Regions from separate parts of the Streptomyces sp. DSM 118878 genome, predicted to be linked through region 1. Evidence: riboswitches for the same ligand, from Rfam matches in the RefSeq annotation. Region 1 holds a riboswitch; each other region holds the start of a gene.

What was found. A riboswitch is a leader RNA that binds a small molecule or an ion and turns the genes downstream of it on or off. The one in region 1 is predicted to bind cyclic di-AMP.
Region 2: it holds a riboswitch for cyclic di-AMP, as region 1 does, so the genes downstream of both, ACRAKF_RS01770 (transglycosylase SLT domain-containing protein) here and ACRAKF_RS23410 (transglycosylase family protein) in region 1, are expected to answer to the same signal.
Region 3: it holds a riboswitch for cyclic di-AMP, as region 1 does, so the genes downstream of both, ACRAKF_RS28740 (M23 family metallopeptidase) here and ACRAKF_RS23410 (transglycosylase family protein) in region 1, are expected to answer to the same signal.

The regions. Positions count from the first base shown of each region.
Region 1 covers NZ_CP193622.1:5,237,943-5,242,230, reverse strand. The annotation lists gene eno (phosphopyruvate hydratase) at 1-1,242, opposite strand, end outside; gene ACRAKF_RS23410 (transglycosylase family protein) at 1,587-2,309, opposite strand; cyclic di-AMP (ydaO/yuaA leader) riboswitch at 2,314-2,499, opposite strand; gene ACRAKF_RS23405 (transglycosylase family protein) at 2,694-3,788, opposite strand; gene ACRAKF_RS23400 (cytochrome P450 family protein) at 3,925-4,288, opposite strand, start outside.
Region 2 covers NZ_CP193622.1:418,636-422,923, forward strand. The annotation lists gene ACRAKF_RS01750 (LysR family transcriptional regulator) at 1-238, shown strand, start outside; gene ACRAKF_RS01755 (DJ-1/PfpI family protein) at 249-869, shown strand; gene ACRAKF_RS01760 (TetR/AcrR family transcriptional regulator) at 914-1,504, opposite strand; gene ACRAKF_RS01765 (alpha/beta fold hydrolase) at 1,594-2,538, shown strand; cyclic di-AMP (ydaO/yuaA leader) riboswitch at 2,800-2,954, shown strand; gene ACRAKF_RS01770 (transglycosylase SLT domain-containing protein) at 2,974-3,720, shown strand; gene ACRAKF_RS01775 (GDSL-type esterase/lipase family protein) at 3,775-4,288, opposite strand, start outside.
Region 3 covers NZ_CP193622.1:6,474,636-6,478,923, reverse strand. The annotation lists gene ACRAKF_RS28750 (HPr family phosphocarrier protein) at 1-102, shown strand, start outside; gene ACRAKF_RS28745 (GntR family transcriptional regulator) at 292-978, opposite strand; gene ACRAKF_RS28740 (M23 family metallopeptidase) at 1,189-2,004, opposite strand; cyclic di-AMP (ydaO/yuaA leader) riboswitch at 2,017-2,179, opposite strand; gene ACRAKF_RS28735 (M16 family metallopeptidase) at 2,407-3,792, opposite strand; gene ACRAKF_RS28730 (M16 family metallopeptidase) at 3,789-4,288, opposite strand, start outside.

The DNA of each region.
Region 1 (4,288 bases):
CACGGCGGCGTCGTCGAGGATCTCCTCGATGCGCAGGAGCTGGTTGTACTTGGCGACGCGCTCGGAGCGGGCCGGGGCGCCGGTCTTGATCTGGCCGCAGTTGGTGGCGACGGCCAGGTCGGCGATGGTGACGTCCTCGGTCTCACCGGAGCGGTGGGACATCATGCACTTGAAGCCGTTGCGCTGGGCCATCTCGACGGCGTCCAGGGTCTCGGTCAGCGAACCGATCTGGTTGACCTTGACCAGCAGGGCGTTCGCGGACTTCTCCTCGATGCCGCGGGCCAGGCGCTCCGGGTTGGTGACGAACAGGTCGTCGCCCACCAGCTGGACCTTCTCGCCGAGCTTCTCGGTGATGGCGTTCCAGCCGGCCCAGTCGTCCTCGAACAGCGGGTCCTCGATGGAGACGAGCGGGTACGCGGCGACGAGCTCCGCGTAGTACTCGGTCATCTCGGCGGCCGAGCGGGTCTTGCCCTCGAACTCGTACGAGCCGTCCTTGTAGAACTCGGACGCGGCGACGTCGAGGGCGAGCGCGATCTGCTCACCGGGGACGTAGCCGGCCTTCTTGATGGCCTCAAGGATGAGGTCGAGCGCGGCGCGGTTCGAGTCCAGGTTCGGGGCGAAGCCGCCCTCGTCGCCGAGGCCGGTGGAGAGGCCCTTGTCCTTCAGGACCTTCTTCAGCGTGTGGTAGACCTCGGTGCCCCAGCGCAGGGCCTCGGAGAAGGACTCCGCGCCGATCGGGGCGATCATGAACTCCTGGATGTCGACGTTGGAGTCGGCGTGCGACCCACCGTTCAGGATGTTCATCATCGGGACGGGCAGCAGGTGCGCGTTCGGACCGCCGAGGTAGCGGAAGAGCGGCAGATCGCTGGCCTCGGACGCGGCGTGCGCGACGGCGAGCGAGACGCCGAGGATGGCGTTGGCGCCGAGCGAGCCCTTGTTGTCGGTGGCGTCCAGGTCGAACATGGCCTGGTCGATCAGCCGCTGCTCGGTGGCGTCGTAGCCGACGAGCTCCGGGCCGATCTGCTCGATGACGGCGAGGACGGCCTTCTCCACGCCCTTGCCCTGGTAACGGTTGGGGTCACCGTCACGGAGTTCGATGGCCTCGAAGGCTCCGGTGGAGGCACCGGACGGGACGGCGGCACGACCCGTGCTGCCGTCGTCGAGGCCGACCTCGACCTCGACCGTGGGGTTGCCTCGGGAGTCCAGGATTTCCCGGGCTACGACGACGTCGATGGACGGCACGAGCATCTCCTTCTGGGATGTGACGCGTTTACGCGGGGCCGCTTCGGCCCTGCGTCTCCTGAGCCTAACCGGCCCGGAGCCTTCGGCCAGCCGACCGCCCGCCCCGTGGGACGCCCGAGCGCCCAAATACCGGGGAAACGGGACGGAAGCCCGCGTTCCTACCGGCCGGTAGCTCGCTGAAGGCGAACAACGGGGGCGGACGGCCGGGGGCGGACAGTCGGAGGCCGGGAGCGGACATGGCCCCGCCCCGGTGCGTACGGGGGATACGCGCACCGGGGCGGGGAGCCCGTGGGGACGGGGGGGACGGCCGTGCGTCCGCCGAGGCACGGCCGTGACCGCGCCGGTCAGCTCAGGTGGAGCTGCTGGCCCGGGTAGATGAAGTCGGCGTTGTCGATGATGTCGCCGTTGAGCTTGTAGACCTTCTGCCAGCCGCCCTTGACGTCGTGCGACTCGGCGATCTTCGACAGGGTGTCGCCCGTCTTGACCTTGTACTCGCCGTCGCCCTTCTCGACCGTCTTGCCGGTCGGGGTCTCGACGGTCTTCTTGGTCTGGGTCTGCGGCGCCGGCTGCGGCTTCGGCGCGGCCTGCTGCTGCGGGGCCTGCTGCTGCTGCGGGGCGGCCTGCTGCTGCGTCTGCTGCGGCTTCGGCTTGGTCTGCTGCTGCGGGGCCTGCTGCTGGCCGCCGCCACCACCGGAGGCGTTGGAGAGGCCGACACCACAGCTCGGCCAGGCACCCTTGCCCTGGCCCGCGAGGACCTTCTCGGCGATCTCGATCTGCTGGGCCTTGGAGGCCTTGTCGGCGCTGGACGCGTACTTGGTGCCGCCGTACGCGGCCCAGGTGGACGGCGAGAACTGGAGGCCGCCCTGGTAACCGTTGCCGGTGTTGATGGACCAGTTGCCGCCCGACTCGCACTGGGCGACCGCGTCCCACTCCGAGGTCGTGGCGGCCGAGGCCGAACCGGCGGCCATCAGCGGGGCGGCCACGGCGGCACCGGTGACACCGGCGAGCGTGACGACACGGGTGGCCTTGGACGGACGGCGGTGCTTGCCCTTGCTGGAAAACAGCATGAGTTGATCCCCTCACCGACGCCTGCGAGGTGAGCTGTCGGGTTCGGGCCAGTGAAGTTGCCCGGCCGCACTCTCCCGAGTGCGGCTCCACCCCTAGCCGGTCCGTACGTCCCGCTCCTGTTCGGAGCCGAACTTCCGGGCCCGGCACTTACCTTGGGTCCCCCGCTCCTGCCTACGGCGCTCGAAGCGACGATTGTTCCCGTCCGGCCGTTGGCAGGATTCGGCGTACCGACCGGCGGGGCCCACCAATGGCGAGCGGTCACGACCGTAGACAGGGGACCACCCGAATTTCAAAGACGATCAGGGCTTCTGAGACCCATCTCTCACTCGCGCCAAAGCGGGCATTCGACGCGAAGTACCCCGCCGACGCATCGTCAAGTACCCCTATTTTTCGCCCAAAACGAGGCTCTGACCGGGGAGAATGAGGTCCGGGTCATCCCCGACGGTCTTCTTGTTCTTGGTGTAGAGCTTGGACCAACCGCCGTCCACACCGTGGTCGTCGGCGATCGCCGAGAGGTTGTCGCCGGAGCGGACCTTGTACGTCCCGTCGGCCGGCTTGTCCGTCCGCTCGCCGCCGCGCGAGGCGTGCCGGCCCGAACGGTCGCCGGAGGGGCTCCCGTCGGCGCCCGAACCGCTCTCCTGCGCGCTGCCGCCGCGGTGCCGCCCCGCGGAGGAAGCGGAGTCCTCGTCCCTGCCCGTGGGCGAAGTGCTCTCGCCGTCCGCGGACTCGTCCGAGCCGTCCGACGCGCCCTTCTCCGCCTTGCCGTCGGGCTCCGCCTCGTCGCCCTTGCCGTCCTTGCTGCCCTCGCTGTCCTTGCTGTCCTTCTTGCCGGACTTGTCGCGATCCTTCCCCTGGTCGGAACCGGAGTCGGAGTCCGGCGTGTCGCTCGCGTCGTCGGAGGGCTTGTCTCCGCTCCCTGACGCCTCGTCGGACGACTCGTCCTTCTTCTCGGAGTCCCCCGTCTTCTCGGAGTCCTCCTTCTTCTCCGACTTCTCCGACCTCTCCGGCTTCTCCGAGTCCCCGGAACCGGACGTGCCGGAGCCGGCCGAACCCGAGGGCTCGGGGATGATCGGGTCGCCCGGGTCCACGTCGGCCGCGGCGCCGTCGTCCGTGAGGCCGGCGATCGGGGCGCAGCTCGGCCACGCCTCGGGGCCCTGGCCGTTCAGGACGCGCTCGGCCACGGCTATCTGCTGGGACTTGGAGGCCTGGTCGGCGCTGGGCGCGTAGGTGAGGCCACCGTTGGCCTCCCAGGTCTCCTGGGAGAGCTGGAGCCCTCCGTAGTAACCGTTGCCAGGGTTGGCGCTCCACGCGCCGCCGCTCTCGCACTCGGCGAGCTTGTCCCACGTCACCGTGGGAGCGGCGCTCGCGCTGGTCGCTCCGAGGAGCGGGATGGCGATGGCGGATCCGGTGACTCCTGCCGCGACGATGAGGGCCGGGGCCTGGCGGGGGCGTCGGTGACGACCATTGCCGGAGAGCATGCGGTTGCCTTTCGGGAGACTTGTGCGGCGACCGGGCAACGGGGTGCCCGAGTCGACGTGAACGTAGCCGCAGTCGAACGCTTGTCACAAGTCGATGCAGCGGAGATCACGTGAAAGTCACAATCGTGACGCCCCGTCAGTTCCCGGCCCGCCCCTGTGCGGATGTGAACTCCACCGGCAGCGTCCGCAGCCCGCGCATGATCAGCCCGCCACGCCACCGCAAATCCGTCGGATCGACCGCCAGTTGCAGGTCAGGAAGGCGCCGCAGCAGCGTCGCGAGAGCGGTTCTGCCCTCCAGACGGGCGAGCGGCGCGCCCAGGCAGTAGTGGATTCCGTGGCCGTAGCCGAGGTGCTGGTTGTCGCGGCGCGAGAGGTCCAGGGTGTCCGGGTGTTCGAACCGCTCGGGGTCGCGGTCGGCGGCCGCGAGGACGACGAGGACGGGGTCGCCCGCGGCGATGCGCTGCCCGCCGATGGACAGCTCCTCGGTGGCGAACCGCCAG
Region 2 (4,288 bases), 4.8 Mb from region 1:
CCGGGGCCCCACCTTCGTGTACTGGCTGGAAGTACCGCCGCTCGTCGCCTCCGGCCGCGGCATCTCCGTCGCGGCGCTGCTCGCCGCCCGCTACCACGGCCGCCCCGGCCTCACCTACGTCCCGTTCTGCGACGCTCCGCCCATCGACTACGGCCTGATCTGGCGCCGCGACGGCTTCACGTCCCGGGTGCAGGCGTTCACGGAGACGCTGTGCCGCATACGCACAGAGCACCACTAGGCTGCGGCGCATGGACATCGTGATCCCGCTCTTCGACAACTTCGAGCCGCTCGACGCGATCGGGCCCTACGAGATCCTCGCGTACGTGCCCGGCGCGACCGTACGCTTCGTCACGGCCGAACCCGGCCTGGTGCGGGACGTGTTGGGTTCCCTGCCGGTGCACGTCCCGACCGCGTACCGCGAGGTGGAACGCTGCGATGTCCTGCTGGTCCCGGGTGGGGGAAGTTTCCTGACCATGGTGGACGACGCCGACTTCCTCGACTGGGTACGCCGGATACACGCGGGCTCGCGGTTCACCACCTCCGTCTGCACCGGCTCGCTGGTGCTCGGCGCGGCCGGCCTGCTGGACGGCCTGGCCGCCACCACCCACTGGAACGCTGTGGCCCAGTTGGAGTCCTACGGCGCCGTCTACACCCCCGAGCGGGTGGTCCGGCAGCAGAGGGTGATCACCTCGGCCGGGGTTTCCTCCGGCATCGACATGGCCATCCAGTTGGCCGCCCTCCTCACCGACGAGGTGACCGCCCAGGCGATCCAGCTCTACACCGAGTACGACCCGCAACCCCCCTTCGACACCGGTTCGGTGGCCAAGGCCCCGGCCGAGGTACTGCGACGAGCCCGCACACTGGACTGAACCGCCGGTGGTCCTGCCACCCCGGCGCGGCCGGAAGGGGCGGGCTAGCTCCGGGCGTCCAAGGCGTGCGAGAGCGCGCTCATGCTGACGTCGATGACCGTACGGAGCTGCTTCTGGCTCACCCTGGCCCTGCTCATCACGGCCAGCGACTGGTTGACCGCCGCCAGGTGAACCGCGAAGTCGTCGGCATCGCCTTCGGCCAACTCCGCGGCGTTCAAGGCGGTCCGCAGCCGCGCCCGCTGAAGGCCCAGAGCTTCGGTCGCGTGCGCGGCGATGGCGGGGCTGAGCGACGGTGCCGCCATCGCGGTCTGGGCGATCAGACATCCATCAGGTACGTCAGGGTCGGCGATGCGCTCCAGGGTGACCTCGAAGAACGCCCGTACCGCCCGGAGCGGTTCCTCGGACGCCCGTGAAAGCGCCTGGTCGTAACTGTCTCCGTACCGCGCGGCGTAGCGGTCCAGGCAGCGCAGGTAGAGCGAGTCCTTGTCGCCGAACGAGGAGTAGATGGAACTGCGGTTCAACCCGGTCACCCTGGAGAGGTCGTCGAGAGACGTGTCGGCGTATCCGGCCCGCCAGAACTCGACCATCGCCGCGTCGAGCGCGAAGCCCACGTCGAACTGCTTCTTCCCGGCCATCACGCATGCACCTCGTTCTTGGACCAGCCGTTGTGGCCCTGCCCACCCTATCTTGAACTAACCAGTACAAGATGCAGTAGGCTCGCGACATGATCGACGACGCCATGCCCCCGAACCGCTCCCACGACCAGAACCCGGTCCCCGGGTTGCCGCTGCACGACCTCGCGGGTTTCACCCACCGCTGGGTCGACGCGGACGGAATCCGGCTTCACGCGGTGGAGGGCGGCCGGCCGGCCGGTCCCACCGTCGTCCTGCTCGCCGGATTCCCGCAGACCTGGTGGGCTTGGCGGAAGGTGATGCCCGGCCTCGCCGAGCGGTTCCGTGTGATCGCGATCGACCTGCCGGGGCAGGGCCACTCCGAGCGCCCTCAAGGGAGTTACGACACGCATACCGTCGCTTCGCACGTCCAGGCCGCGCTGACCGCGCTCGACGTGCCGAAGTACTGGCTCGTCGCCCATGACATCGGGGCCTGGGTCGCCTTCTCGCTGGCCCTGAAGCACGAAGAGCGCCTGCACGGTGTCGCCCTGCTCGACGCCGGCATTCCCGGAATCACCCTGCCGGACTCCATCCCGACGGATCCCGACCGGGCCTGGAAGACCTGGCACTTCGCCTTCCACCTGGTGCCCGAACTGCCCGAGACTCTGCTCACCGGCCGTGAACGCGACTACGTCGGCTGGTTCTTGAAGGTAAAAGCCCTGTCCTCCCACACCTTCGACGGCGCCGAGATCGACCATTACGCCGCCGCCATCGCGGCCGAGGGAGGCCTTTCGGCGTCTCTCGCCTACTACCGCGACGCCGCGGAATCAGCGCGTAAAAACCATGACGCTCTCGGACAAGGGCACTTGACCGTCCCGGTCCTGGGCATCTCAAGCTCCCATGGCTCGATCCCCGACATGGCCGCCTCCCTCAGTCCGTGGGCGGAGAACGCGACCGGCGCCTCCATCCCCCAGGCCGGACACTTCATTCCCGACGAGCAGCCCGACGCAACCGTGAACGCGTTGACCGCCTTCTTCGATCGCGAGCGCGTCAAGTAGACCGGTATGTCCCGTTTCGGGGTGTGACCAGCAGTGAAATGAGTCACTCCGGTCATCTCACCCTCCAGTCTCTCCGAGCGCACTTTCCGTTCTACGCAAAGAAAGTTGGAATTTTCGATCAAGAAAGAGCCGGGTTTCTGATCGTCAGAAACGGACCACGCGCTTTCGGTATGCGAATTCGAGACTTGTTTCGCCCGGGCTTTCTCGCCTAACGTCACCGTCAATCCGGGCGGAACGCCGAATCCTGCCGCTGCCCGGAAACCCATCCACCCACTGACGCACGGCAGGAGCGGGGGACCCAGGTAAGCCGCCGATCCGGATTCCGGAATGGCTAGGGGTGAAGTCGTATTCACCGTGCGACCGGACATCTCCCGTCCGAACCCGACAGCTCACCTCGCAGGCGACGGAGAGGATTTCGTCATGCCCGCAAAGGCCATGCCCGCAAAGGGAAAGCACCGCCGCCCCAAGGCCGGCTCGTTCAACCGAGGCATCGCCGTCGCGGGAACGGGCGGGGCCGTGCTCATTCTCCCGGTGCTCGGTGCCACCGCTGCCACCGCGGCACCGGCCGACGCGGTCGCCAAGCCCGCCGCGGCCTCGACGACCTACGTCGTCGAGGCCGGCGACTCGCTCTCCGGGATCGCCCGGAAGCATTCCGTGAGCGGCGGCTGGGAGAGCCTGTACAAGAACAACCGGGACATCCTCGGTGACAACCCGGGCCTGATCCGGCCCGGGCTCGAGCTCAGCCTCGGCAAGGGGGACGCGGCCGAGCCCAGGCCGGCCGCCGACCGGGCGGACCGCTCCGAGCGCGACGACGCGTCCGCCGCCGAGCCCGCGGCCGCCGCCCCGGCGGAGAAGACCTACACCGACAACCTCGACGGCTGGATCAAGGAATCGCTCGACATCCTGGAACAGCACGGCATCCCCGGCACCTACGAGGGCATCCACCGCAACGTCATGCGTGAGTCCTCCGGCAACCCGCTGGCCATCAACAACTGGGACTCCAACGCCGCCGCCGGTACCCCGTCCAAGGGGCTGCTCCAGGTCATCGCGCCCACGTTCACCGCGTACCACGTGCCCGGCACGTCGCTGGACAGCTACGACCCGGTCGCCAACATCACCGCCGCCTGCAACTACGCGGCCGACCGGTACGGCTCGATCGACAACGTGAACGGCCCGTACTGATCCACACCCCCCACCTCGTCCCCTCTGGGCCCCGGCGCGCCATGTGTCCGGGGCTCAGCCCTGTCCCTTGCCGGCGAAGGGGCCGTTCTCGCCGAACACGAGCCGCGCGAAGTTCTCTCCGATGCGGCGGTGCCCCGCGGCGTCGGGGTGGATCGCGTCGGGCAGCGGGAATTCGGCGTGGTCGCTCTCGCCGTAGAGGTCGCGGCCGCTGAGGTAGTGGAGGCCGGGGTCGTCGGCCGCCCGCTGTTCGACGATCCGGGCGAGTTCATCGCGGATGACGTTGAGTGTCAGACGCCCGGCGGCCCGTTCGGCCGGATCACCCGTGGCCTTGAACCGCAGGGTCCCGCCGTCGAAGTCGGGCATGAGGGGACCGGGAGTGTCCTCCTGGACCGGGCACAGGATGGGTGACACGACCAGCAGTGGTGCCGTCGGATGCCCCTCGCGGATGGTGTCGAGGAAGCCGTGGACGGCAGGGCCGAAGGCGCGCAGGCGCATCAGATCGGCGTTCACGACATTGATGCCGATCTTGACGCTGATCAGGTCCGCCGGAGTGTCCCGCATGGCACGG
Region 3 (4,288 bases), 1.2 Mb from region 1:
GAGATCACCCTCGCCTCCGACGCCGAGGGCGCGGACGCCGCTCTCGACCGTCTGGCCAAGCTCGTCGCCGAGGGCCTTGAGGAGCTCCCGGAGACGGTCTGAACCGAGCAGCACCGACCGGAGGGTCCACCCTGATGCGGGGTGGGCCCTTCGGCGTATGCGGATACGGATACGGATACGGATACGGATACGGCACTACGGAATTCCCTGGGCGATGCGAAATGCGCGTGCGCGGTAAAACGGACGAGCCGCACTTCTGCCACTTCTGCACTTCTGTATACGGCGCCCGCGTTAATTCAAAAGGCTCGCCGTGTTTACGGCACGTTGCGGATCCCTCACGCGAGGGGCGCGCCCGGCGGGCCGCGGCCTGTACGCGGACGTCGCGCGCTCCACGTGCGCCGCGGTGAGCGCCCTGGCCCGTTCCGCGTCCCCGCGGGAGATCGCGTCGACGATCGCCGCGTGCTCGGCCCAGGCCTCGTCCGGCGCGGCGGAGGGCTCGACGACGTACATCCAGGCCGTCTTCTGCCGGAGCTGGGTGAGCAGCGCGATCAGCCCTGGATTGCCGGACGCCTGGGCGAGCGTCTCGTGGAACCAGCCGCCCAGCGAGCCCAGATCCTCCCCCTGGCCCCTCCTGCGGCGCTCCTGGCCCACCCTGACGAGACCGCGCAGGACCTTGAGGTGGGCGTCGGTGCGGCGCCGTGCCGCGCGCGCCGCGGCCAGCGGTTCGAGCAGCAGGCGGACCTCCAGGAGGTCGGCGGCCTCCTGCTCCGTGGGCTCGGCGACACACGCGCCCGCGTGCCTGCGCCTGACGACGAACCCCTCGGCCTCCAGGGTGCGCAGGGCCTCGCGCACGGGGACGCGGGAGACGCCGTAGCGGCGCGCGAGGAGGTCCTCGGTGAGCCGGCCGCCTCTTTCATGGACGCCGGAAATGATGTCGTCCCGTATCGCCGTGCATACAGAGTGCGCGGGAATGCGCATGACCGGTCCTCCGCCTTGATCCCCGCGCGACGCGGTCGATTGACGCTCTTTCCGTGACTCTATTGCAGGACGACGCGTTTTCCGAAGGGGGGACGGAATTCATGGATATCTTTTGGCCAGACTCCGAAAGCCCGGACACCGAAAGTCCAGACGCCGAAAGCCCCGGCTCTTCGTGAGCCGGGGCTTTCGGTACGACGTCAGTGGCGTCGGTCAGACGTTGACGCCGTGCGCGCGGAGGTACGCGACGGGGTCGATGTCCGAGCCGTACTCCTCGCCGGAGCGGGCCTCGAAGTGCAGGTGCGGGCCGCTGGAGTTGCCCGTGGAGCCGGAGAGGCCTATCTGCTGGCCCGGGGTGACCGCCTGGCCGACGGTGACGCCGAGGGAGGACAGGTGGCCGTACTGGGTGTACGTGCCGTCGTTCATCTTGATGACCACGTTGTTGCCGTAGGCACCGCCCCAGCCGGCCTCGACGACGGTGCCGGAGCCGACCGCGTGGACCGGGGTGCCGGACGAGGCGTGGAAGTCGACGCCGGTGTGGCTGCCGGAGGACCACATGGCCCCGCCGGTCTGGTAGCCCGTGGAGACGTAGGAACCGGAGATCGGGGAGACGTAGGTGTTCAGGCGCTTGCGCTCGGCCTCGCGGGCGGCGCGCTCCTTCGCCTCGCGCTCCTTCTTGGCCTTCGCCTCGGCCTTCGCCTTGGCCTCGGCCTCGGCCTTGCGCTTCTCCTCCGCGGCCTTCTTCTTGGCGGCCTCTTCGGCCTTCTTGGCGGCGGCGGCTTCCTCGGCGGCGTGGCGCTGGGCGGCGGCCTGCGCGTCGATGCCCTCGGCGAGCGTGTCGCCGACGGAGATCGCCTGGGTGAGTCCGGTGTGCTCGATGGCCGCGTCGTCGGCGGCGGCGAGCGCGGGAGCTGCCAGGCCTCCGATGACACCGGTGGTGGTGAGCGCGGCGACGCCCGCGGCATTCGCCGTGGTGCGCGTGAGGCGGCTCGGACGACGGTGCTTCCCGGTGGCACGGGTGAACGCCATGAAGCGGCTGATCCTTTCCTTCCCTCTCGCCTACCGGGTTAGCTGACGGGTTCGGAGCAGGAAGGTCTCCTACGAGCCCCTCACCTCGCGGCAAGGTTCCCGATTCACCCCAGGGGACATGTGGGTCCCCGGCTCCCCTGGCTCGCGCCGTACGGGGACTCGGCGATGACTGTCCGGTGCCGCGGCTGCGGCGTACTGCGTGACGAACAGCCGGACCGACGCTAAACGCGACGTCTTTCGAACGACAAACAGAACGCCTCTTTTGTAGCGCACGCCACACGGCAGACAGGCAACCTCCGTAGTAATTCGGACATATGAGGACCCCGGTGACCGTTTGGGTCACCGGGGTCCTCATATGTCGTGACTTGCTGGCTGTCGGCTGCCCGTCAGGCGGCCTGTCGCTCAGCCGGGGACGACGCTCACGTCGCCGATGCCGAGGGCCCTGACGGGCTCCTCGATGCGCGCGGCGTCACCCACGAGGATCGTCACCAGGTGGTCCTCCGGGAAGGCGCTCACGACGGCCGCGGTGGCCTCCACGGTGCCGGTGGCGGCCAACTGCCGGTAGAGCCGCGCCTGGAAGTCGTCCGGGAGGTTCTGCTCGACCTGGTCGGCGAGCGTGGCCGCCACGGAGGACGCCATCTCGTACTTGAGCGGGGCGACGCCCACCAGGTTCTGCACCGCCACGTCGCGCTCGGCGTCGGTCAGGCCCTCCGCGGCGAGCGTGCGCAGCACCTTCCAGAGGTCGTCGAGCGCGGGCCCCGTGGACTCCGTGTCGACCGATCCGCTGATGGCGAGCATCGCGGCGCCCGTGCCGTCCGGGGCGGAGCGCAGGACCTGGGCGAAGGAGCGCACTCCGTAGGTGTAGCCCTTCTCCTCCCGCAGGACCCGGTCCAGACGGGAGGTGAGGGTGCCGCCGAGGCAGTACGTGCCGAGGACCTGGGCCGGCCAGACGCGGTCGTGCCGGTCCGGGCCGATGCGGCCGATCAGGAGCTGCGTCTGGACCGCTCCGGGACGGTCGACGATGACCACGCGGCCGGTGTCGTCGGCGGTCACGGCCGGTACGGGGCGCGGCTCCGCCGTGCTGCCCGTCCAGGTGCCGACGGTGTCCGCGAGGATCGCGTCCAGGTCGGTGCCCTCCAGGTCGCCGACGATCACCAGGGTGGCCGCCGCCGGACGGACGTGCTTCTCGTAGAAGGCGCGCACCGCCGCCGAGTCGATGGCGGTGACCGTCTCCTCGGTGCCCTGGCGCGGCCGCGACATGCGCGAACCGGCCGGGAAGAGCTGCTTGGAGAGCTCCTTGGCGGCGCGGCGCGCCGGGTTGGCCGCCTCGTGCGGGATCTCGTCGAGCCGGTTGCGTACGAGGCGCTCGATCTCGCTGTCCGCGAAGGCGGGGGCGCGCAGGGCGTCGGAGAGCAGCCCGAGCGCCTTCGGGAGGCGGGAGACGGGCACTTCGAGGGAGACGCGGACGCCGGGGTGGTCGGCGTGCGCGTCCATGGAGGCGCCGCAGCGGTCGAGCTCGGCAGCGAACTCCTCCGCGGAGTGCTTGTCCGTGCCCTCGTTGAAGGCCCTCGCCATGATCGTGGCGACGCCGTCGAGGCCCTTCGGCTCGGCCTCCAGCGGGGCCTCCAGGTGGACCTCCACCGCGACGACCTGCTGGCCGGGGCGGTTGCAGCGCAGCACCGTCAGGCCGTTGGGCAGGGCGCCGCGCTCGGGCGCGGGAAAGGCCCACGGCTTGGCCGTGCCGGGCTGTGGCTGCGGGTGGAACTGCATGGTCGCGGCCTCCGTCACTTCGCCGCCTCCTCTTCCTGGTCGGTCTCGCCGGCGGCGGTCTCTTCGGTCCCGTCGGCGGCCGTCTCCTCGGCTCCTTCGGCGGCCACGGGCTCGTACACGAGCACCGCGCGGTTGTCGGGCCGCAGGCGGGCCTTGGCGACCTCCTGGACCTCCTCGGCGGTGACGTCGAGGACACGCCCGACGGCGGTGAGGGCGAGCTGCGGGTCACCGAAGAGGACGGCGTACCTGCACAGTTCGTCCGCGCGCCCCGAGACCGTGCCGAGCCGGTCGAGCCACTCGCGCTCCAACTGGGCCTGGGCGCGTTCCATCTCCTCCGGGGTGGGGCCCTCCGCGGCGAAGCGGGCGAGCTCCTCGTCGACGGCGGCCTCGATCACCGGGACCTCGACGTCACCGGACGTCTTCACGTCGAGCCAGCCGAGCGAGGGCGCGCCGGCGAGCCGCAGCAGACCGAACCCGGCGGCGACGGCGCTGCGGTCCCGGCGCACGAGCCGGT